Regions from separate parts of the Streptomyces sp. NPDC057950 genome, predicted to be linked through region 2. Evidence: riboswitches for the same ligand, from Rfam matches in the RefSeq annotation. Region 2 holds a riboswitch; each other region holds the start of a gene.
What was found. Region 2 has a riboswitch for cyclic di-AMP ahead of ACFVTC_RS30975 (transglycosylase SLT domain-containing protein). Riboswitches for the same ligand answer to the same signal wherever they lie in the genome.
Positions count from the first base shown of each region.

Region 1: it holds a riboswitch for cyclic di-AMP, as region 2 does, so the genes downstream of both, ACFVTC_RS11790 (M23 family metallopeptidase) here and ACFVTC_RS30975 (transglycosylase SLT domain-containing protein) in region 2, are expected to answer to the same signal.
Region 3: it holds a riboswitch for cyclic di-AMP, as region 2 does, so the genes downstream of both, ACFVTC_RS27720 (NlpC/P60 family protein) here and ACFVTC_RS30975 (transglycosylase SLT domain-containing protein) in region 2, are expected to answer to the same signal.

Region 1 covers NZ_JBHVPP010000005.1:241,736-249,579, forward strand. The annotation lists gene ACFVTC_RS11780 (TetR/AcrR family transcriptional regulator) at 1-160, shown strand, start outside; gene ACFVTC_RS11785 (SGNH/GDSL hydrolase family protein) at 241-1,026, opposite strand; gene ACFVTC_RS11790 (M23 family metallopeptidase) at 1,302-2,171, opposite strand; cyclic di-AMP (ydaO/yuaA leader) riboswitch at 2,177-2,333, opposite strand; gene ACFVTC_RS11795 (tyrosine-protein phosphatase) at 2,901-3,698, shown strand; gene ACFVTC_RS11800 (DUF6126 family protein) at 3,750-3,911, opposite strand; gene ACFVTC_RS11805 (helix-turn-helix domain-containing protein) at 3,908-4,561, opposite strand; gene ACFVTC_RS11810 (aspartate aminotransferase family protein) at 4,746-6,146, opposite strand; gene dxs (1-deoxy-D-xylulose-5-phosphate synthase) at 6,143-7,844, opposite strand, start outside.
Region 2 covers NZ_JBHVPP010000021.1:120,360-128,203, forward strand. The annotation lists gene ACFVTC_RS30960 (ATP-grasp domain-containing protein) at 1-514, shown strand, start outside; gene ACFVTC_RS30965 (FAD-dependent oxidoreductase) at 543-1,745, shown strand; gene ACFVTC_RS30970 (HAD family hydrolase) at 2,033-2,851, shown strand; gene ACFVTC_RS30975 (transglycosylase SLT domain-containing protein) at 2,975-3,733, opposite strand; cyclic di-AMP (ydaO/yuaA leader) riboswitch at 3,738-3,896, opposite strand; gene ACFVTC_RS30980 (polyprenyl synthetase family protein) at 6,006-7,016, shown strand; gene ACFVTC_RS30985 (outer membrane lipoprotein carrier protein LolA) at 7,515-7,844, shown strand, end outside.
Region 3 covers NZ_JBHVPP010000018.1:80,954-88,797, forward strand. The annotation lists gene ACFVTC_RS27715 (tellurite resistance/C4-dicarboxylate transporter family protein) at 1-265, opposite strand, end outside; gene ACFVTC_RS27720 (NlpC/P60 family protein) at 488-1,648, opposite strand; cyclic di-AMP (ydaO/yuaA leader) riboswitch at 1,656-1,826, opposite strand; gene ACFVTC_RS27725 (ATP-dependent DNA helicase) at 2,137-4,758, shown strand; gene ACFVTC_RS27730 (peptidoglycan DD-metalloendopeptidase family protein) at 4,928-6,481, opposite strand; gene ACFVTC_RS27735 (esterase/lipase family protein) at 6,780-7,655, opposite strand.

The sequences.
Region 1 (7,844 bases), on a different contig from region 2:
GGCCGCACTGCGGCTGACGGCGCTGCTCGACGGGCTTGCGGTGCAGATGACCGCTTATGCGGGCGCGGTGTCGCGGGCGCGGGCCCATGAGTGGGTGGACGACGCGCTCGCGCGGGAGTTGGGGCTCGACCGGGCGGCCCTCACGGCGGCGGTGCGCTGAGGCGCCCGCCCCGGCGCACCGCCGCCCGGGGCAGCCGCCCCCGCGGTCCCGCCCGTCGGCCGCCCGATGTGTCACCCCGCTCAGGCGACGGACCCGATCCGCAACTTGATGTCGTCCGGCGAGAGGCTGCCCTTGGCCGCCACGTGGTCGCCCGAGGACTCCCCGCGCAGCCGCCGCCCGATCCACGGCACCAGGTACTCGCGTGCCCAGTGGATGTCGTCGCGCCGCACCTCCAGCGTGCCGCGGGGCGGCAGGGGAGGCCAGGGCTGGTCCGGGTCGGCGGGCACGTCGAGGCCGAGGACCTGGCCGGCCCGCAGCGCGACCCTGGTGTGACCCTCCGGAGACAGGTGCAGTCGGTCGCCGTCCCAGGCGCGCCGGTCCTGGATCGTCTTGAGGGACCACAGGTCGAGGACCGGACAGCCGTAGCGGTCAGCGATGGCCCGTACATGCCCGTTGTACGTGGCGATCTTGCCGCGCAGGTGCTTCAGCACCGGGACACCACGGGTGTCGAACCCGGTCGTCACCATGACGGAGCCGACGGCGGAGGTGAGGTCGGCCACCGCGCGCTCGAAGCGCTCCGCGACCTCGTCGGGGTCGGTGCCGGGCCGGATGATGTCGTTGCCGCCCGCGCAGAAGGAGACCAGGTCCGGGGCGAGTTCCTTGGCCCGCCGGAGCTGGTCGTCGACGACCTGGTCGAGCAGCTTCCCGCGCACGGCGAGGTTGGTGTAGGTGAAGTCGCCTTCCGGCTGCCGGTCCGCGAGCAGTACCGCGAAACGGTCCGCCCAACCGACGAAGGCTCCTTCGGGGCCGGGGTCGCCGACGCCTTCGGTGAAGCTGTCCCCCACCGCCACGTACGACCCGATCACCGCTCTGTTGTCACTCTTCGAATCGTCTGCCACGTCGAGCCATGATTCACCCTGGGATGTGAGCTACGCGACCGTAGGAATGGGTTGACGGGTGGTGAGATAAGCCACTCATGAAGAACGGCCGAATTCCGGAATAGGGCTCTTTCAGGCGTGGTTGAACAGCCACCACGCCTGAAAGCCCGTGATCCGGAAAAGGGCGGCGGCGCGGCACCGACGGCACGCAGAGGGCCGGACCCGTGGAGCGTGGGGTCCGGCCCTCTGGACGTGTGGGGGTGTCAGCCGACGACGACACCGTGGGAGCGCAGATACGCGACCGGGTCCACGTCCGAGCCGTAGACGGGGGTCGTGCGGATCTCGAAGTGCAGGTGCGGACCGGTGACGTTGCCGGTCGCCCCGGACAGGCCGAGTCGCTGCCCCTCGGTCACGGTCTGCCCCGCCGAGACGGAGAGGGCGGACATGTGGGCGTACTGCGAGTACCGGCCGTCGGCGTGCAGGACGACGACCTGGTTGCCGTACGCGCCGCCCCAGCCGGCCGAGACCACGGTGCCCGCGGCGACGGACCTGATCGTGGTGCCGGTCGGGACCACGAAGTCCACACCGGTGTGGTAGCCGCTGGACCACATGCTGCCGGGCACCTTGTAGCCGGTGCCGATGGTGGCTCCCTCGACGGGCAGGGTGTACCCCGCGTCGGCGGTCTTGGCCGCGGTGGCCGCGGTGGTCCCGGTCGCGGTGGTCGCTCCGACGGCGGGCCGCGCGGCGCCGGCCGTGGCGTCCTGCCCCTCGATCGTGAGCTTCAGACCGGGGCTGATCCGCGTCGGATCGCCGCCGACGACCGCGCGGTTGTCGGCGTAGAGCTTCTTCCAGCCGCCGCTCACGTGCTGCCGGTCGGCGATCTTCACGAGCGTGTCGCCGGCCTTCACGACATAGGTCTTCACCGAGGACTTCTCCACGGCGGTTCCGGCGGGCGCGGAGACCGTCGTGATCTTCTGCACGGCGGACGGGACGGCGGCCGCCGGGGCCGCCGCATGGGCGCAGACGGCGCCCATCAGCGGCAGTGCGAGCGCGGCACCGCCGGTGCCGACCACGGCGATCGAGCGGGGCAGACGCAGAAACTTGGGACGACGGTGCTTACCCTTCGCGGGCATGGCGCATTTCCTCTCCGGCGCCTGCGAGGTGAGCTGTCGGGTGCGGACTGGAGATGTCCGGCCGCGCGGCAGCGCGGCTGTACCCCTAGCCGTTCCGGAGACCGGAACAGGCGCGATACCTGTGGGTCCCCCGCTCCTGCCGTGTACGGGTGAGTGCGGATTCCGGGCGGCGGCAGGATTGGGCGTCCGTCCGGATTGAGGGCGAACGTAAGCGAGGGGAGAGGGCGTCGACAACTGTCCGCGATCTCCCTACGCACCCCTTTCTTGATCGATGTCCTGATTGCCCGTCACCCTCCGTGCACGAGGGCCCTTTCGGACCGGTGGTCCGCCGGGTGGCGCGGGCATCCCGAGGGGAGAAGGTCGCCACGCATCGTCACGTATATGACGCTGCTCACGCACGCCACCCCAGACAGCCATATTCCAGGGCGAGTTCCACTCAAAGCCCTATTTTTATCAATACGGTCATATACCGCTAAATCGGATGCCCAGTGCACCGAGATCCCCACCCGGTCCCGCGGCACCCCGCGCCGACCTCCGCGTCGCTCCGCGGCCGCGCGAGGACGAGGGTCGTGAGGTGCTCCGGCACGGCCGTCATCAAGGCCGCCCCACCTCGGAGGCAGCCCCTGTGGACAACTCATCGCCCGAGGTGCCCATGTCGTATCGTCGAGAGGCGATTCCCGTCGGCGGGCTACGAGGAGCGGTGCCGACGGCCCTATGGGAGGAGCCCCCGTGACGCAGCAGGTCCCGTCGACCGAGCCGGAGCTGGCCGGAGTGCGCAACTTCCGAGACGTGGGCGGCCTGCCCACCGTGGACGGCCGGCGGGTACGGTCCGGGCGGCTGTTCCGCAGTGGCCACCTCGCGCACGCCACGAAGGAGGACGCCGCGTTCCTCTCCTCCCTCGGGCTGCACACGATCTTCGACTTCCGCAACGCCTCGGACCAGAAACTGGAGGGACCGGACGTCGAGCTGCCCGGCGTACGGAACGTGAACCTTCCACTGACCGACCCGGCCGACGGCAGCGAGTTCTGGAAGATGGTCCGTGACGGCGAGCTCGACCAGCTCCGTGCCCACCTCGGCGGCGGCCGGGCGGCGGACCGGATGATCGGCTCGTACCGCACGATCATCACCGAGCGGACGGCGGAGCACTCCCAGGTGCTGCACGCCCTCGCCGAGGACAGCGTGCCCGCACTCATGCACTGCGCCGCGGGCAAGGACCGCGCGGGACTGTCCATAGCCGTGACGCTGCTCGCCGTGGGTGTCGAGCGCGACGCCATCGTCGCCGACTACCTGGAGTCGAACGCGCGCCACCGCCGCTACAAGGTGCACCGCAACGGCACCTCGGACACGGCCCGCTCCCCCGAGGTCATGGAGCTGCTCAGCCCGCTGTTCGACGCGCGGGCCGAGTATCTGACGGCGGCCTTCGAGACGATCGAGGAGACCTGGGGCGGCGTCGACGGCTATCTGGAGCAGGCCCTGCGACTCACCCCCGAACTGCGCGACCGGCTGCGCGACCGGCTCCTCGACTGACGTCCACGGGCCGGGCCGCACGGCTGTGCGCCGCGCGACCGCCCGCCGGGTCTACTGGTTCTGCGCCCCCAGCGTGAACAGCAGGTAGATGAAGGCCGCGAAGAGGTGGCCGACGGCGACGTAGATGATCAGCCGCACCCACAGCGCACGGGGGAACTTGTCCTCCATGGACCGCCGGGGGCCGGGCTCCGTGGGTTCCGCGGGTTCCGTCATGACGTCTCTCCCAGGGTCGGGTGCGCCGCCGCCGGGCCGAGGCACAGCGCGGCGGCGGGGCTCTGCAGCAGGGTGTGTACGAAGAGGAGATCGGCCCCCGCCTGGTCGGCGGCGGCTATCCGGTGCGGGGTCAGCGAGTCGAAGTGCGCGCTGTCCCCGGGCGCGAGCACCTGCGTGGTGTCCCCGAGGCGCAGCCGCAGCCGCCCCTGGAGGACGTGGAGCCACTCCTCGCCGGGGTGGACGCGCACGATGTCGCCCTGGGAGCCGTAGGGGACGTGCACCCGCAGCGCCTGCATCCCGCGGCCCGGGGAACCGGCCTGCCAGTAGGTCCAGCCCCCTGCCGCGGTCGGCTCCATGTCGGCGGCGCGGACGATGGCGTCCCGTTCGGCGGCCCTCTCGCCCAGCAGCTCCGATACCGTCGTACCGTAGGTACGGGCGAGTGCGAGCAGCATCGGCAGCGAGGGCTGGCGCTGCCCCGTCTCCAGCCGGGAGAGGTGGGCGGCCGAGAGCCCGGCGGCACGGGCCGCGGCCTCCAGGGTCAGTGCGGCGCGTCGCCGCAGCTCACGCAGCTGCGGCGCGACGACCGGCAGCAGGTCGGCTGTCCCGGTCTCGGGCGGCGTGTCCGCCGCCCCCGGCTCGATGGGGCTCATGCACTCCATTGAGCCCCACTATTGCCTCTCGGGCAAATTTCTTGCCTCAGAGGCAAAGAGATCATGGGCGGTGCCCGATCGAGGGGGCCTTCCGCCCCGCCCGCCCCCGCGCACCGCCCCCTCCGGGCGCGTCCGTCCGGTCCCGTCGGGCGGGCGGCGCCCGACGGCACCGGACGGACATGGCCTAGCGGTTCGCCACCGCCTGCTTGACCAGCGTCTTCCCGAAGTCCCACATCAGCCCGCCACCGCTGTGCGCGTCGTCCATCACGGCGACGAACGCCTCCATGAACCGGTCCACGTCCCGCTCACCGATGATCAGCGGCGGGATCAGTTTGATCACCTCCAGGTGGTCCCCGGAGACCTGGGTGAGGATGCGGTGCCGCTGCAGCAGCGGGACGACGACCATCTGCGCGAAAAGGCCCTTGCGCGCGGCCTGCAGCATGGTCCAGCGACTGCGCAGCTTGAGCGACCTGGGCCGGCCGAACTCGATGCCGATCATCAGCCCCCGGCCGCGGACGTCGCTGAGCAGCTCGTAGGTGTCGACGAGCGCCGCGAGCCGGGTCTTCAGCTGTTCCCCGGTGGCCCGCGCGTTCGCGACGACCTGCTCGTTCTCCATCACCGAGAGCACGGCGAGCCCGGCCGCCATGGCCTGCGCGTTGGACCCGAAGCTCGCCGAGTGGACGAGGACCCGGTCCATCGACGAGTAGACCTTCTTGAAGATCCAGTCCTTGCCGAGGGTGGCGCCGACCGGCACATAGCCGCCGGACAGCGCCTTCGCCACGCACACCAGGTCCGGTTCCACACCGTCCTCGTGCTGGTAGGCGTAGAAGTCCCCGGTCCGCCCCAGGCCCGTCTGCACCTCGTCCGCGATGAGCAGCGCCTTGTGCCGGTGCAGCAGTTCCTGGGCGGCGCGCAGATAGCCGGGCGGGGCCTCGTGCACGCCCTTGCCCTGGATGGGCTCGACGATGAGCCCGGCGACGTCGCCCAGCGCCAACTCGCGGGCCAGCGCGTCGAGGTCGCCGAGCGGGACGGCGGTGTCGGGCAGCAGGGGGGCGAAGCCGTCGCGGAACCCGTCCTCGCCGTTCACGGACAGCGACCCGGTGGTCAGCCCGTGGAAGGCGTGGGAGCAGTAGAGGATCCTCGGCCTGCCGGTGGCGTACCGGGCGAACTTCAGAGCGGTCTCCACCGCCTCCGTACCGCTGTTGGCGAAGAACACCCGGTCCAGGTGAGGGCTGTGGGTGAGCAGCTTCTCCGCCAGCAGTCCGGGCAGGGGCTGGCAGTCGAAGCGGGTGAGGTCGGCGAGCGAGGCGTCCAGGACGTCGTGCAGCGCCTGGCGGACGACGGGGTGATGGCGACCCAGGCCCATCACCCCGAACCCGGCGAGCATGTCCAGGTAGTCGTTGCCGTCCGCGTCCCAGAAGTGCGCGCCCTCGGCCCGCTCGTACACCTTGTCGAAGCCGATGGTGTGGAGCATGCGCGGGAGCTGGTGGTTCAGGTACTTGGTGTGCAGCTCGTAACGCTCGGCCCCGCGCTCGGCCAGCAGCGCGCCGAGGTCGAACTCCTGTTTCCCGGAAGGGGTGGTCATTCCTGTTTCTCCTTGGACAACTCGTCCTTGACTGCCAGGGCGGCCCCGATCCGCCCGGCGATCTCGACGGGCGTGAGCCCGATGTCGGCCAGCACCTCCGCGCGTTTGGCGTGCGCGAGGAACTGCTCCGGGATTCCGAACCTCCTTACGGGTACGTCCACATCGGCGTCCCCCAGGGCCAGCGCGACCGCCGAACCGACGCCGGCCGCCCGGCTGTTGTCCTCGACGACCGCCACGAGCCGGTGTTCGGCCGCGAGGCCGGGCAGGGCCCGGTCGACGGGTTTGACCCAGCGCGGGTCGACGACGGTGCAGGCGATGCCCCGGGCCTCCAGCAGTTCGGCGGCCTGGAGGCAGACCGGCGCCATGACGCCGACGGCCACGAGGAGCACCTGCGGGGTCGCCGCGGACCGGTGCAGGACGTCGAGGCCGCCCACCCGGTCGGTCGCCGGGACGGCCGGGCCCACCGACTCCTTCGGGAACCGGATGAGCGTCGGCGCGTCGTCGACGGCGACCGCCTCCCGCAACTGGGCGCGGAGCTGGTCGGCGTCGCGCGGCGCGGCGATCCTGAGGCCCGGCACGACCTGCAGGACGGACATGTCCCACATGCCGTTGTGCGAGGCGCCGTCGACGCCGGTGACACCGGCCCGGTCCAGGACGAAGGTGACGCCGCAGCGGTGCAGCGCGACGTCCATCAGGAGCTGGTCGAAGGCCCGGTTGAGGAAGGTGGCGTAGACGGCGACGACCGGGTGCAGGCCGCCCGTGGCGAGCCCGGCCGCGGAGACCGTGGCGTGCTGCTCGGCGATCCCGACGTCCCACACCCGGTCGGGGAACCGCTCGGCGAACCTGCCGAGTCCCACCGGGTGCAGCATCGCCGCCGTTATCGCCACGACGTCCTCGCGCTCCTCCCCGATCCGGGCGATCTCGTCGCCGAACACCGAGGTCCAGGAGGGCCCGTTGGAGGGCGCGAGCGGCTCACAGGTCAGCGGGTCCATCACGCCCACCGTGTGGAAACGGTCCTCCTCGTGGGCGAGCGCCGGTTCGTAGCCGCGGCCCTTCTCCGTCAGACAGTGGATCAGCACCGGCCCGTGGAAGCGCTTCGCGCGCCGCAGCGCGGACTCCACGGCGCCCGTGTCGTGTCCGTCGATCGGGCCGACGTACTTGAGTCCGAGGTCCTCGAACATGCCCTGGGGTGCGAAGGCGTCCTTGAACCCCTTCTTGGCGCCGTGCAGGGACTCGTAGAGCGTGGGTCCGACGACGGGGGTGCGCAGGAGTACGTCCTTGCCCCAGGCCAGCACCCGCTCGTAGCTGTCCGTCGTCCGCAGGGTGGCGAGGTGGTTGGCGAGGCCGCCGATGGTCGGCGCGTACGAGCGTTCGTTGTCGTTGACGACGATGATCAGCGGTCGGTCCTTCGCGGCGGCGATGTTGTTCAGCGCCTCCCACGCCATCCCGCCGGTCAGCGCGCCGTCGCCGATGACCGCGACGACGTGCCCCTTCTCCCCCTGCACCTGGCGGGCCTTGGCGAGCCCGTCCGCCCAGCCGAGCGCCGTGGAGGCGTGGCTGTTCTCGATGATGTCGTGCTCGGACTCCCCGCGCGAGGGGTAGCCGGACAGGCCCCCCTTCCCGCGCAGCTTGGAGAAGTCCTGACGTCCCGTCAGAAGCTTGTGCACATAGCTCTGGTGACCGGTGTCCCACAGGATG
Region 2 (7,844 bases):
GCACGCGGGCATGACGGCGAACGCGTACGTCGTCGACAATCCGGAACTCGCGGACCTCGCCGCACGTTTCATCAAACAGATCGGCTTCAGCGGCGTCATCGACCTCGACCTGCGCTTCGACCGCCGCGACGGGCAGTACAAGCTTCTCGACTTCAACCCCCGCATGGGCGCGCAGTTCCGGCTCTTCGAGAACGAGTCGGGGATCGACGTCGTCCGGGCCATGCACCTCGACCTGACCGGGCGCACCGTTCCCGAGGGGGAACAGCGGGCCGGCCACCGGTACATCGTGGAGAACATCGACCTGCCGGCCCTGCTCGCCTACCGGCGCAGCGGCTACACCACCCCGCACGCGCCGGCGCGTGCGAGCGGTACGGAGCTGGCCTGGCTCGCGGGTGACGACCTGCGGCCGTTCTTCACGATGCTCGCGCGCTTCGTGCGGCCGGGCGCGAGACATCTGTACCAGCTGTGGCGGACCAACCGTCGCGGCAGCAGTACCAGTACGACCACGAAGTGACGGAAGAACGTCCTGGGGAGGGGACTTCGTGATTCATCCGGTAGCAGTCATCGGTGCGGGCCCGTTCGGCCTGTCCACCGCCGCCCATCTGCGGGCGCGCGGCATTCCGGTGCGTGTCTTCGGCCGGCCCATGGTGAGCTGGCGCGACCACATGCCCGAGGGGATGCTCCTCAAATCGACCCCGGCCGCTTCCAGCATCGACGCCCCGCAGCCGGGCCACACACTCCGTGACTACTGCGACGCGGCCGGGATACCACGGCTCGTCACGGACGAGGACATCATCCCGGTCGAGACCTTCATCGCCTACGGGGAGTGGTTCCAGCGGCAGCTCGTGCCCGAGCTGGAGCAGGTGCGGGTCGTCTCCGTCGACCGACGGGGCGGCGACGGGTTCGAGCTGAAGCTGGACTCGGGGGAGTCGTTCACGGCACGCGCGGTCGTCGTGGCCACCGGGCTGTACGGCCTCGCCCATCTGCCGCCCGAGCTCGGTGAGGCGGCGGCGGACGGACCGGTGCCCACCGGCCCCGTCTCACACAGCTCCCAGCACCACGACCTCACCCGGTTCTCCGGCAGGGAACTGATCGTCGTCGGCGCGGGACAGTCCGCCCTGGAGACGGCCGCACTGGCGGCGGAGGCGGGCGCGCAGGTGCGCGTGGTGTCCCGGGGCCGGGGCAGGGTCGCCTTCGGCGCACCGCCCTGGGGACAGCCGAAGCTGCGCCCGGAGTCCCCCTTCGGGCGCGCCTGGTCGCTGTGGGCGCTCAGCTACTACCCGCATCCCTACCGCTATCTGCCCGCCGAGACCCGGCACTATCTCGTCCGCCGGGTGCTCGGCCCGCTCGGCGCGTGGTGGCTCCGGGACCGCTTCGAGGGCAAGGTCGAGGTCAGCGAGATCGCCGGGATCGAGCGGGCCGCGGTCTCCGGGAGCCGCCCGGTGCTCTCCGTGCGGACCCTGGACGGTGCGCCCGAGGAGCTCGCGGCCGACCACGTCATCGCGGCGACGGGCTATCGCGTCGACATCGCCGCGATGGACTTCCTGGGACACGCGTTGCGGACGGAGCTGGCGGTGAGCCGCGGTACCCCGAAGCTCGGTGCCGGATACCGGTCCTCGGTCCCCGGGTTGTACTTCACGGGGTTGCCGGCGGCGGCCTCGTACGGGCCCGTGATGCGATTCGTGTGCGGGACGGAGTTCGCTTCGCCGCGACTGGCCAGGCACTTGGCGGCGGCCCACGGTTGAGTCGGCGTACGGCGTCGGGCACCCGGCGGTCGGGGCGGTGGCGGGGGGCCGCCGCCCCGACGTCACCGGGAGATTGCCGGCCGGGCACATTCCGTGACATGCCGGTCCGTGACGGGTGTTGAAGCCGGTGTCGCGGCGGTCTCGGGCGCCCGGTACGGCGGATCGGAGTGTGTGTGACGTCGTCGGGCGCGCGTGGCCCGTGCGGTGAACGGCGTTGCTGACGGGATACCGGACGTCGTCCGGTTCACGCCGGGCCCCTGAGTCGTCGGATCCGTATTCTTCGGATCATGGCCGCTCCGACTGCATATTCACTCATCGCCACTGACCTGGACGGAACGCTGCTGTGCGGCGACGACACGGTCTCCGACCGGACCCGGGCCGCGTTGGCGAGGGCGGTGGAGGCGGGCGCCCGCCATCTGGTCGTGACGGGGCGCCCGGCGCCGAGGGTGCGCCCGCTCCTCGGTGAACTCGGCGGTGCGGGACTGGCGGTGTGCGGGCAGGGGGCGCAGCTCTACGACGCGGGCGAGGACCGTCTGCTGTGGTCGGTGACCCTGGACAGGGAACTCGCGGAGACGGCGCTCGGAAAGATCGAGGCGGAGGTCGGGCTGCTGTACGCCGCGGTGGACCAGGACGGCGTGGACGGACTGACACTCATCGAGCCCGGCTACGTGATGCCGCACCCGACGCTTCCCGCGGTACGGGTCGGTCGTCGCGACGACCTCTGGACGGAGCCGATCAGCAAGGTGCTGCTGCGCCACCCGCTGCTGTCCGACGACGAGTTGGCCGCGGCCGCCAGGGCGGTGGTGGGTTCCCTGGCCACCGTCACCATGTCGGGGCCCGGCACGGTCGAACTCCAGCCATGCGGGGTGACCAAGGCGACAGGCCTTGCTCTCGCCGCCGCCCATCTCGGGCTGTCCTGCGAAGCCACCATCGCCTTCGGTGACATGCCCAACGACATACCTATGTTCGACTGGGCCGCCCACGGGGTCGCCATGGCCAACGCCCACCCGGAGCTCAAGGCGGTGGCCGACGAGGTGACGCTGTCGAACGAGGACGACGGGATCGCGGTGGTGCTTGAGCGGCTGTTCCCGCTCTCCGCGCCGTAGCCCCGGTCGCGCCGTAGCCCTGGTGGTCCGTAGCCCCGACTGCCCGGGGCTGCGGACCACCGGGGTTCTGGCTTCCCGGGGTGCCGGAAGTCCGGTCCGGCACCCCGGTCTCGTGGCGTCCGGTCAGTAGGCGCCGTTGACGTTGTCGATCGAGCCGTACTTGGCCGCGGCGTAGTTGCAGGCGGCGGTGATGTTCGCGACCGGGTCGTAGGAGTCCATGGACGTGCCGGGCACGTGGTAGGCCTTGAACGTCGGGTCGATGACCTGGAGCAGGCCCTTGGAGGGGATACCGGCGGCGGCGTTGGAGTCCCAGTTGTTGATGGCCTTGGGGTTTCCGGAGGACTCCCGCATGACGTTGCGGTAGATGCCGTTGTACGTGCCCGGGATCCCGTTCTTGGCCATGATGTCCAGCGACTGCTTGATCCAGCCGTCGAGGTCGTTCGTGTACGTCTTCACGGCGGCGGTGGTCGCGGTCTTGACCGCCGTGGTCTTGGCCGCCGTCGTCGTGGACTTCGTGGTCTTGGCGACCGCCGCCGTGACCTTTGCGGACTTTGTGGCGTTCTGGACGGTTTTCGTGCCGACCGTCAGGGTGAGACCCGGGCGGAGCGCCGACGGGTTGGAACCGATGACCGCGCTGTTGGCCTCGTACAGCTTCTTCCAGCCGCCGCTGGAGGGGTACTTCCGCGCGATCTTGGCGAGGGTGTCGCCCGTGACCACCTTGTAGGTGACGAGCTGGACGTCGGAGGCGCCCGTGGCGGCCTGCGCGCAGGTGGCGCCCAGGAGCGGGATGGCGAGTACCGCCGCGCCCGTGCCCGCAGCGAGAATGCCGCGAACGAGGGTGCTGCGAGTCTTCGGGTGGCAGTGTCTACCTGCTGCGGCCATGACGAGTTCCTCTCCGGTGCCTGCGAGGTGAGCTGTCGGGTTCGGGCGGGAGCTGCCCGGCCGCACGGTGAGTGCGACTTCACCCCTAGCCGTTCCGGACTTCGGATCGGCGGCTTACCTGGGTCCCCCGCTCCTGCCGTGCGTGTGTGGTCGGGTGTGGTTCCGGTCGGCGGCAGGATTGGGCGGTCCGTCCGGAGTGACGTGAAGGTATGCGACAGCACATGTCCGAAACAAGCCTTGATGTCGCGGTGTAGATCGTTTTCACCAGGGCATAAGGGCAGATGAATTGCCCGATTAATCCGGAATGCTTCGCTCAACTTGGCTTATGCAAACGGGTAGTCACTTGGCGGCCCGGTGGGGTTGATGACCTTCGCGCGTGACCCAACTCACTCGATCCGACAGGAATAAAGCGGCAATGGCGGCAAGTCGGGCATATAAGGCGCGAATAAAAGGCTGCTGAGCTCCCGGTGGGAGCCGTGCGCACCGTTCGTACGGACGCGTCCGTGCCGGGGTGGCCGTGGGGGGCCGGCCCTCGATGACCCTGAAGTGGAGTCCGTAGGGCCGGTGTTCGGGACGTGCCTGCCGCTTCAGGTCGGGATGAGGGATGAACTCAGGCCCGTGTGGCCTCTGTTGACGCCGGCCGGGGCATCCGCCCGCGTGATGCCGAAGCGCGTGACCCTCTCCAGGTCGACGGCTGGAGCGGGCGGGCGTCCCTCGCCGGGGTCCGTCAGGGATTCACCGGTCCACGCTCTGCCCCGCGGGGCAGCCGAGGTGGCCGCCGGGGCTTCGGCCCGCGGCGCGCGGGATCCGCAGCTCCCGCGCCCGATGGGAGGCCACCTCGTCGCCGTCCTCGCGGACCGGCTCACCGGGGGGTGAAGTCCCGTGTGTCGCAGGTGACTTCGGAGCGGAACTCGCTTCGCGCGTCCCAGGCGGGTTCCGGACGGCGCGGACGGATCGACCGGGAGGGGAGAGCGCGGGCGCTCAGGAGGCCGGCTTCCTGGACCGAGTACGGCCTCGGTACGCCCTCCCCGCGCTCGAGGCCGTCCGGGTGGGCGTGGGTGCCGTGGTGGCGGGGGTGAATCCGTGTGGTCGTGGAGTCGAAATCCCTTGCCTGTAACCGGAGTTCGAGAGAGCTGGGCGAGGGGTCAGGGTGAAGTCGGCCTCCGGGCCCGGCTCGGGCCAGGTCCGGGGACGGTCAGGAGGGGGGTGGGGAGAGAGGGAGCGAGGGGTGTGACGGCCGGGCGGGACGGCGTGGCCGATGGCGGGCGGCTCGAAATGCGCGATCTCCGTAGTGCTCGGCTTCGGGGGGACCGCCTGATCACGGCGATCGCACGCTGGCATGTGCAGAGCACCCCGAGTGACCAGGGCCGAGGCGCCGTCGGGGGCCGCGTCGCACGCCAGGGCGATCACCCGGGCCCTGCCCTCCCGGTGGTCCGGCGGCAGGTCCGCGTCGCCTCCGGCGGGGCGGAAGCGACCCGCGTCCACGCCGGTGTGCTGAGAGGGCGCACGAGCACCGGCGCACCCCCGGAGCGCGTACGCGCCGGGGTGACCAAAGGGGGTGACCAAGGGGGAGGATCAAGAGAGAGGACCAGGAGGGAGGGGCAGGCGGTGACGCCCACCGCCCACCGTCAGGACGGCCGCACGGATGACGGAGCCGCCCCAACGGACAACGGAGCCGCCCCACAGGACTCCGTCATCTCCCCCCGTACGGGTCTTGGGTCGGGGGTGACAGCCACGTATGGATGAACGGGTGCACCGTGTCCGGGCGCTTCACCCGGATGTCGCGGCACATCACCTGGTCGACGTGCGCGAGGTCCGGCGGCCGGGCGACGTGGGCGAGTCCCGCGGTCTGCGTGCAGCCGCGTGTCGTCCGCCGGAGGGATCCGGACGTCCTCGTGAGTCGTCTCGTAGGGGAACGCCGTACGGGTGTACATGCTCTTCTCGGTGTTCTCGGTGTTCTCGGGTTCTCAGCGCTCGTGCGTGATTCGGTCCGTCTACCGCCATACCGTCTCATTAAGAACATACCGCCCGTGACGGGCCGCCGCCCGGACGGGGGCTGCGTGGGCCGGCTGCCTCTCGGGGGGCATCGGACGTCGAGGGAGAGGGAAGTCGGGAGGAAGTCGACAGTGGGGACGGTGGGCGCTCGTGGTGATCGAAACGTGACCGGATACGCTGACTTGAGTGATGGCAGCGACACATCGACAAACCGTGTCATCGACCGAATGATCGACCGAGTTCGCCATGTGATCGTCAGCAGACAGGAGAACCTCTCGTGACCGTCGTCGGGCCGTTCGGGCTGAGCGTGCGGGACCAGGCTCTCGAAGCCGATGTCCAGGCCGGATTGGCGGCTGTCGAGGAGGGCTTGCTCGAAGTCACCAAGAGCGAGGTCCCCTTCATCACGGAAGCCGCGCAGCATCTCCTGCGGGCCGGCGGGAAGCGGTTCCGTCCGCTGCTCGTGATGCTCGCGGCCCAGTTCGGTGACCCCTACGCGCCGGGTGTCGTGCCCTCGGCCGTGGTCGTGGAACTGACCCATCTCGCCACGCTGTACCACGACGACGTGATGGACGAGGCCGACGCGCGGCGCGGGGTGCCCAGCGCGAACACCCGCTGGGGCAACTCGGTCGCCGTCCTCACCGGCGATTTTCTCTTCGCGCGCGCGTCGCACACGCTGGCCGACCTCGGGCCCGAGGCCGTCCGTGTCCAGGCCGAGGCGTTCGAGCGGCTGGTCACCGGACAGATCCTGGAGACGGCGGGTCCGCGCGACGGGCGGGACCCGGTCGAGCACTACCTCGACGTGCTCAGCGGCAAGACCGGTTCGCTGGTCGCCGTGGCGTGCCGGTTCGGCGCGATGATGTCCGGGGCCGACGAGACGGTCGTGGACGTGCTGACGCAGTACGGGGAGCGGCTGGGCGTGGCCTTCCAGCTCGCGGACGACGTGCTGGACATCGCGTCCGACTCGCACGAGTCGGGCAAGACGCCCGGGACGGATCTGCGCGAGGGCATTCCCACGCTGCCGGTGCTGCGGTTGCGGGAGCGGGCGGAGCGGCTCGGTCTCGCCGAGGACATCGCGCTGTGCGAGCTGCTGGACTCCGACCTCACGGACGACGACCGGCACGCCGAGGCGCTGGCCCGGCTGCGGGCGCACCCGGCGCTCGAGCAGGCGCGGCGGGACACCGTGCGCTACGCGGAGGAGGCTCGGGCGGCGGTGGCTCCGTTGCCGGAGTGCGACGCGAAGGCGGCGTTGGTGGAGCTCGTGGACGCGGTGGTGCACCGGGCGGGCTGACGTCCCCTCGGTGTGACGTCCGTCACACGATCGGATGGAGTCCAGGCCCGGAATGGTCCGTGTCGATGCGCGGAAGCTCGCGTCTGTGGCGTCTGTGGCGTCTGTGGCGTCGGCGGCGAGGGAAAGCGGAAGAATGTAATCGACCGCCATTTCGATGTGTTCTGTGCGGGCGTGCGGGAGTGCGCTCTGCCCGTTCCGTACGTTCCGTACGGTATGCACTTTAGGTACGTTACGTACGTTCAGTACGTGTAGCTGGAAAACCTGAGCCTGTCCCGTGCCGCGATGTCCTCGCCGACCCCTACGGGTCACGGGCGGCACCGCCTCCCCGTGTCATACCGCAGGAGTACGTGGAGTTGCGTCCGGGGTCTGACGCATCTCTCCGCCCGATTTGGTCATATGGAGAGCACCACTCCTCACCGGTTCGGGTGAGAATGGCGGCTATAGGGGTGGGGAAGCGCAGGATGGCAGGCCGCCGCCGACGACGGAGGTAAGGCACATATGGCACCGAACGATTCCGACAGGACCGCCGGGGCGGAAAGGCTGCGCGACGAGGCCGACGAGATGCGCACCGGCCGCCGCAAGGCGGCGCGGTACGTCGTCCCGGTCGCGGTGGTGGGGGTGGCGGCGGTGACCATCGGGCTCGTCCCGGCGCTCGCCGACTCCGGTGACCCCAGCCTGCCGAAGATCACCGCGCAGCAGCTCGTCGAGAAGATCGCCAAGTCCGACGTCCAGCAGCTCTCCGGCACGGTCAAGATCAGCACCGACCTCGGGCTGCCCGATCTGGGCGGTCTGGAGAACAGCCTGATGTCGGGCGCCGCCCAGGGCGCC
Region 3 (7,844 bases), on a different contig from region 2:
CGGTGAGCGCGCTCGGCGTGCCGGCCTCCTCCAGCCACCGCTCCCGATCGCGCAGCAGACGGACCGTGAAGTCCACGGCGAACCCGAGCCAGATGACGGCCGCAAGGACCAGCGCGATCCGGGACAGGACCTCGTCACCGGCCTCGTGCAGCCCGACGGAGAGGATGCCGGTGGCCAGAACGGCGGCCGCGGCGGCGGGCGGGCACTCCGCCCACCAGGTACGGAGTCGGACCCACGGGCTGCGGGGCGGCGAGGTGGCTGGCATGGCCCCGATGCTAGGGACCTTCGGGCGGGTTGCCCGCGGGGCGCGCTGACACGGGGGCAGCGCAACGCGGGGAGCGCGGGGAGCGCGGGGACCGGGGACACGGCGCCGCGGGGGACGCGGGGAACACGGGGACCGGGGACACGGCGCCGCGGGGGACGCGGGGCGCGGGCACGCGCGCGTGGAGCCCGGGAGGTCTCACGAGGGCGTGCCCGCGCCGGGCGCTCAGGCCGGGCGCACCACGCTGTGGATGATCGACTCGCCGGCGTAGAAGATCGACTCCTCACGGACGTACGCACCCGGCTTGGGGGCGTGGATCATCATCCCGTTGCCGATGTAGAGGCCCACGTGGCTGATGTCGTCGTAGAAGAAGACCAGGTCTCCGGGCTCGATGGCGGAGAGGGGGACCGTGGTGCCCGCGTCCACCTGGTCGTAGGTGGTACGCGGGAGGGTGACGCCGGCGGCCTTCCAGACGGCCTGGGTGAGACCGGAGCAGTCGTACGAGCCGGGCCCGGTCGCGCCCCACACGTACGGCTTGCCGATCTGGGCGCGGGCGAAGGCGATGGCCTTGCCGGCCTTGGTGGCGTACGAGGAGCCGGTGGCCGGGGTTCCGGAAGTCCCCGTGGTCCCGGACGGTGTGCCCCGCCGCGGCTCCGTCTCCCGGGCCTTCTTCTCCGCCGCGGCCCGCTGGGCCGCCAGCTCGGCCGCCTCGCGGTCGGCCGCTTCCCGCTTCTTCTGCGCGATCGCGGCGAGCCGCGCCTTCTCGTCGGCGGTCAGCTTCGAGAGCAGTTCGCGGGCCGCGGCGAGCTTGCCCTGGACGTCGGCCTTGGAGGTCCTGAGCGCGTCCTGCGACGTGGTGAGCGTCCGCAGGCTCCGGGAGGCTTCCCCGCGTTTCCTCGAGGTGGCGGCCTGCTCGGTGACGTAGTCGTCGACGGCCGCCTTCTGGCGGGTGGTCAGACGGTCCATCAACTGGGTCTGGTCGAAGTAGTCCTGCGGGTTGTCGGCCAGCAGCAGGCTCGCGCCGCCGGGCGCGGACGCTCCGGTGCGGTACTGGGCGGCGGCGAACGAACCCAGCTCCTCGCGCGCGGTGTTGAGTTTCTCGGTGCGCCGGGCCACGTCGTCGAGGAGGGAGTCGACGCGCTTGCGCTGCTTGGCGGTCTTCTCCCTGGTCGCGTTGTACTTCTCGGTGGCCGTCTCGGCCTGGTGGTAGAGGTCGTCGACCTTCTTCCCGACCTCTTCGAGGCTCGGCCGGGGCTCGGTCGAGGGTGCGGCGCCGGCCGTCTGCGAGAGCAGGGCCACGGAGGTCAGGGCGGCCGTGGCGAGGGCCGGGGTCCGTATGCCCGTCCGGCGTGTGCCCGGCGGACTCCACTTGCGGTGCGACGCCAAGAGGGGCGACTCCTTCCGTCATCCGCCTACCGGGTTAGCTGTCGGGTTCGGGCGGGTACTTCCGGAAGGTTTGCCCTACGGTCCCTGCCCAGGGGCGGTGGGACCGATTCACCCCAAAGTCGGTCGGGTCCCCGGCTCCGGTCGCCGCTGGGCGCGCCGGACTCGGCGGAGACCGCCCGGCCCGGCGACGTTCGCCGGTCGCTGTCGAGCGGTCTGCCCGGCACGCTAGCCAACGCGTAAGTGTCCTGTGAAGTTTGATGTGCGATATGCCCGATACATTTTCGTGACCTGAGCCGCCGGGGCATCCGAAGTGTCCGACGGTAGCGGCGTGACGTCGCAAGGTGAGGGCGCGTCGGTGCGGGACGGCGCGCGGTTCGGGAGGGGCGCCCCGGTTCCCCTGCCCCTTCGGCCCGGACCCCGTAGGAAATCCGGCCCAGTTTCCGGGGTGGCGGCGGGCTGTCAGTGCGGCCGCCTAGACTCGGAGAGCGATGAGCAGCCTCTTTGATGACAGCTTCCTGGCGGACCTCAAGCCTTCCGGGGCCCATGGGGAAGAGCCCCCGCCGCCGCCCGAGGACGAGGCGGCGGAGCCGCTTCCGGACGACCTGTTCGGCGGCCGCTTCGACGTGCCCCCGGACCGCGACGCGTACTACCGCGACGGCGCCCACCGGCCCGCCGTGGACCCGGCGGCCCTGCTGGACGGGCTGAACGAGAACCAGCGTGCGGCCGTGGTGCACTCCGGCTCCCCGCTGCTCATCGTGGCCGGCGCCGGCTCCGGCAAGACCCGGGTGCTCACACACCGGATCGCGCACCTGCTGGGCGAGCGCCATGTCCACCCCGGCCAGATCCTCGCGATCACCTTCACGAACAAGGCCGCGGGCGAGATGAAGGAGCGCGTCGAGCAGCTCGTGGGCCCGCGCGCCAACGCCATGTGGGTGATGACCTTCCACAGCGCGTGCGTGCGCATCCTGCGCCGCGAGTCGAAGCGGCTCGGCTTCACATCCTCCTTCTCGATCTACGACGCCGCCGACAGCAAGCGCCTGATGGCCCTGGTCTGCCGCGACCTGGACCTCGACCCGAAGCGTTTCCCGCCGAAGTCGTTCAGCGCGAAGATCTCCAACCTGAAGAACGAGCTGATCGACGAGGAGGACTTCGCGGGCCAGGCGGCCGACGGTTTCGAGAAGACCCTCGCCCAGGCCTACGCGATGTACCAGTCGCGGCTGCGCGAGGCCAACGCCCTCGACTTCGATGACCTGATCATGACGACGGTCAACCTGCTCCGTGCCTTCCCGGATGTCGCCGAGCACTACCGCCGCCGCTTCCGCCACGTCCTGGTCGACGAGTACCAGGACACGAACCACGCGCAGTACGCCCTGGTCAGGGAGCTCGTGGGACCGGCGAGCGGCGACCGCCCCGAGGACGTGCCGCCGGCCGAGGGAGACCTCGGGCCGGCCGAGCTGTGCGTCGTGGGCGACGCCGACCAGTCGATCTACGCCTTCCGCGGCGCGACCATCCGCAACATCCTCCAGTTCGAGGAGGACTACCCGGACGCGACGACCATCCTGCTGGAGCAGAACTACCGCTCCACCCAGACGATCCTCACCGCGGCCAACGCGGTCATCGAGCGCAACGAGTCGCGCCGCCCCAAGAACCTGTGGACGAACGCGGGCGCGGGCTCGAACATCACGGGCTACGTCGCCGACACCGAGCACGACGAGGCACAGTTCGTCGCCGACGAGATAGACCGTCTCACCGACGCGGGCGAGGCGAAGGCGGGCGACGTCGCGGTCTTCTACCGGACGAACGCCCAGTCCCGTGTCTTCGAGGAGATCTTCATCCGCGTCGGACTGCCCTACAAGGTCGTCGGCGGTGTCCGCTTCTACGAGCGCAAGGAGGTCCGGGACGTCCTGGCCTACCTGCGGGTCCTGTCCAACCCCGAGGACTCCGTCCCGCTGCGCCGGATCCTGAACGTCCCCAAGCGCGGGATCGGTGACCGCGCCGAGGCGATGATCGACGCCCTCTCGCAGCGGGAGCGGATCAGCTTCGCGCAGGCCCTGCGCCGCGTGGACGAGGCGTACGGCATGGCGGCGCGCTCGACGAACGCCGTGAAGCGGTTCAACACGCTGATGGAGGACCTCCGTACGATCGTCGAGTCCGGCGCGGGCCCGGCGACGGTCCTGGAGGCGGTCCTCGAGCGCACCGGCTATCTCGCCGAGCTTCAGGCGTCGACCGACCCGCAGGACGAGACCCGGATCGAGAACCTCCAGGAACTCGCGGCCGTGGCACTGGAGTTCGAGCAGGAGTCCGGCGGGGACGAGGACGGTGCCGGAGCGGCTGCCGGGGCCGCAGCGACCGACGGGGGCGCCGCGACCGACGGGGCCGCAGCCACCGACGGGCCCGCAGCGACCGACGGGGCTGGAGCGGCCGGGGGGGCCGGGGCGGCCGGTGGACTCTCCGAGTTCCTGGAGCGGGTCGCGCTCGTCGCCGACTCCGACCAGATCCCCGACGAGGACGACGGCAACGGCGTCATCACCCTGATGACCCTGCACACCGCCAAGGGCCTTGAGTTCCCCGTCGTGTTCCTCACCGGCATGGAGGACGGCGTCTTCCCGCACATGCGTGCGCTGGGGCAGGTCAAGGAGCTGGAGGAGGAGCGGCGTCTCGCGTACGTCGGCATCACGCGCGCGCGGGAGCGGCTCTACCTCACCCGCTCGTCCATGCGCAGCGCGTGGGGTCAGCCCTCGTACAACCCGCCCTCCCGCTTCCTGGAGGAGATCCCGGACACGCATCTGGAGTGGAAGCGCACGGGCGCGACGGCTCCGTTGCCCTCGGGTCCGGTCTCGGGCGTGGCGGCCTCGCTGTCGTCCTCGCTGTCGTCCTCGCGCTCGCGCTCCGCCGCGTCCGGGGCCTCCGGTTTCGCGACGCGCCGCGGGGCGTCCGAGAAGCCGGTCGTCTCGCTGGCGGTGGGTGACCGGGTCACCCACGACCAGTTCGGGCTCGGCACGGTGGTCGGCGTGAAGGGCACGGGGGCGAACGCGGAGGCCACGGTCGACTTCGGCGAGCCCAAGCCGAAGCGGCTGCTGCTGCGGTACGCGCCGGTGGAGAAGCTTTAGTCCACGAGGTTCCGGGGCCGGGCGGGGGTTCCCGTCCGGCCGCGAAGCCCGGCGGTGCGCCGCGGCGAGTGGGTCACGGCGAGTGGGTCACCGAGAGTGGGTCACGGCGAGTGGGTCACCGAGAGTGGGTCACGGCGAGTGGGTCACCGAGAGTGGGTCACGGCGGTGCTCACGTCGGGTCCAGGCCGTGGCTGCGCAGCCACGGCAGCGGGTCGATGGCCGCGCCGCCCGCGGGCCGGACCTCGAAGTGCAGGTGGGGCCCGGTCGAGTTACCGGAGTTCCCGGAGAACGCGATCTGCTCACCGGCCTTCACGACGGTGCCCGACGGCACCTTGTAGCTGGAGAGGTGGCAGTACCAGGTCTCCGTGCCGTCCTTCGCGGTGAGGACGGCCATGTTCCCGTACGCGCTGTTCCACTCCGTCCGCAGGGTTCCGTCCGTCGCGGCCATCACCGTCGTGCCGTACGACACGGGGAAGTCGATGCCCGTGTGCACGGACATCCAGTTGACCCCCGCCTGACCGAAGTAGGCGCTGAGTCCTTTCTGCGTGACCGGAAGGACGAACTTGGGCCGCAGACGCTCCTTGCGGGCCGCCGCTGCCGCCGCCTTCTGCTGCTCGGCCGCCCGCTGGGCCTTGAGGTCGATGCGTTCCTGGGTGCGGCTGGCCCGGTCGGCGAAGTCGTCCGCACCCGCGGCCAGGCTCTGGAGCTGGGTGTCCAGCTTGTTGTTGGCGGTGGACGGCTTCACCGCGGTCGCGTCGGACGCGCTGGCCGTCGTGTTCTTGGTGTCGTCCCCGCCGATGGTGCCCACGGAGGCGGCGGCGATACCCGCGACGCCCATCACACAGGCCGAGGGCACGGCGACGGTGAGCAGCGCGGAACGCTTGGCAGGGGAGCGGCGGCGGGAGCGGGACGCGGGCCGGTTCGCGGCACGGGGGGCCGGAGCGACCTCTTCCATGTCGTCGAGCAGCGGAGCCTCGTGCGCGGGATCGGTGTCCTCGAAGTCGTACTCGTCCGGCGTGGCGGCGGACCGCTCGTACGGCAGTTGCTCGAAGGCGGCGGTCGCCTGCTGGTCGAAGGGCTCGGGATCGGCCTGCTCGTACGGGGCGGCGGCCTGCTGCTCGTACGGGTCCGCCGTGACCTGGTGCTCGTACGCGTCGGCGGCCGGGTGCTCGTGCGACTCGTCCTGCTGGGGGTGCTCGTAGGCCTCGTACGGGTCCTGCTCACCGGCGGTGTTCCACTGCGTGGCGTCGTACGCACCCGTCTCCTGGGCGGGGGTGCTCCACTGCTGGGTCAGGCCGGCGGGCTCGGCCTGGAGCCAGGCGGCCGCGTCCCACTGGCCGGTGGCGTCGGGGCCCGGATGCTGCGCGGGGATGTCGGCGAGCTGCTGGTAGCCGGTCGCCCAGGCGGTGGCGCCGTAGCCGCCGGTGTCGTACGCGGTCTGGTGCTGTGCGGCGTACGGGTCGTAGGCAGGTGCCTGGTGGCCGCCGGTGTTCCACTGCGTCGCGTCGTACGAACCCGTGCCGTCGCCGCCCGACATGTCGCCGAAGAGGGGGTCGGACTCGAAACTCGCGGTCGCGTAGGCGCCGGTTCCGTTGTAGCCGTCGTGCAGGGTGAAGTCGCCGTACTGGACTTCCTGGCCGGCGTACGACGCGTAGTGCGCCGAGGCGGCATCGGAAGCCGGGGCCGGGGGGGTCACGGTCCCCGACGGGTGACGGTCGTTCACCAACTTCTCTTTCGCCTCGACAACAGGGGCTGGCAGAGCAGTGCGGCGACTGTACCCGGCGGTATGCGGGCGCGACAATCTTCGGCAGGTTTCCTCCGCTCAGGAAACGGGCATTCGGCCGTCTTTCGGGGGAGTGCGGGCACGGGCTTGGCCTGGCGTTCGATGAATGTTCGAAATCGAGGCGTCGTCCGGCCCCCGTCCGGACCCCGTCCGACTCCTGTCGGATCGCCGTCCGGGCCCTCTCCGGTCGTCGGGAGAGGGCCCGGACGGGGGCCGGACAGGAGCCGGACGGGGGACGTCACGCCACGGTGAGGCCCCCCGCTTCGGCCACGGCCTCCGCGGCGCTGGTGCGGACGGCGGTCTCCTCGCTGTCGAGCGCCTGGCGTATTCCGGTGGCGACGGCGGGGTGGACCGGCAGGGCGAGATGCCCGATACCGCTCACCTGGACGCTCTGCGCGAGCAGGTCCGGGTGGTCGATGGCGGCGGTCTCCAGCGGGTCCATCAGGTGGTCGAGGTCGCTCCAGAAACTCACGAAGCGCGTACGGCAGTCGGGCGCCGGCTCGCACAGTTCCTTGATCACCGCGGAACCCGGGCGCATCTGACGGACGATCGGGTGCGCGTTCATCAGCGGGACGACCCGGGTGCCCGAATGCGGTGTGCCGAGCGTGACCAGCGTGCGGACCCGCAGGTCGCCGCCGAGGCGCTGCACGTAGTACCGCGCGATCAGTCCGCCGAGGCTGTGTCCGACGATGTCCACCCGGTCGCGCCCCGTGCGCTCGCAGATGTCCTCTATGTGCCGGCCGAGCAGCTCCGCCGCGGTGCGGATGTCGTACGTCAGCGGTGAGTAGTTGAGCGATTCGATGTGCTGTCTGCCGTGCTGCGCGAGGTTGCGGCGCAGCAGGACGAAGACCGAGCGGTTGTCGATGAAGCCGTGCAGCAGGACGACCGGGGGCTTGGTCCCGGTGGGCAGCCGGGTGGTGTCGGACGGGGGGAGCGCGGGGGAGGTGCGGCGCTCCTGGACGATGCCGGAGGGATAGAGGAGGAGGTGCCCGGCGAGGATCGCGATCTCCAGAGCCGTCGCCTTCAGCAAGGCCACCGAGAGCCCTGTCAGCCTGCCTGGCAACAGGCGCTGACGGAGCGGGATAAGGGGCGACTCTGTCCCGGTGACCTTCATGGCCGACCTCCCGTCGGCACGCGAAGGGACCGCTCTGTCCCCCGTGTGCCCTTGTGGAAAGCCGGGGTGGCGGAGGCCGACGGTGCGGTCGCGGCGCGTGGTGCGCCGGTGGCGCGGCGGGGAACCCTGCCGTCGTGCTCCCGCCGGTGTGCCGCACCGTCGCCGCGCCTCGTCGGCTCGGTGCCGGTG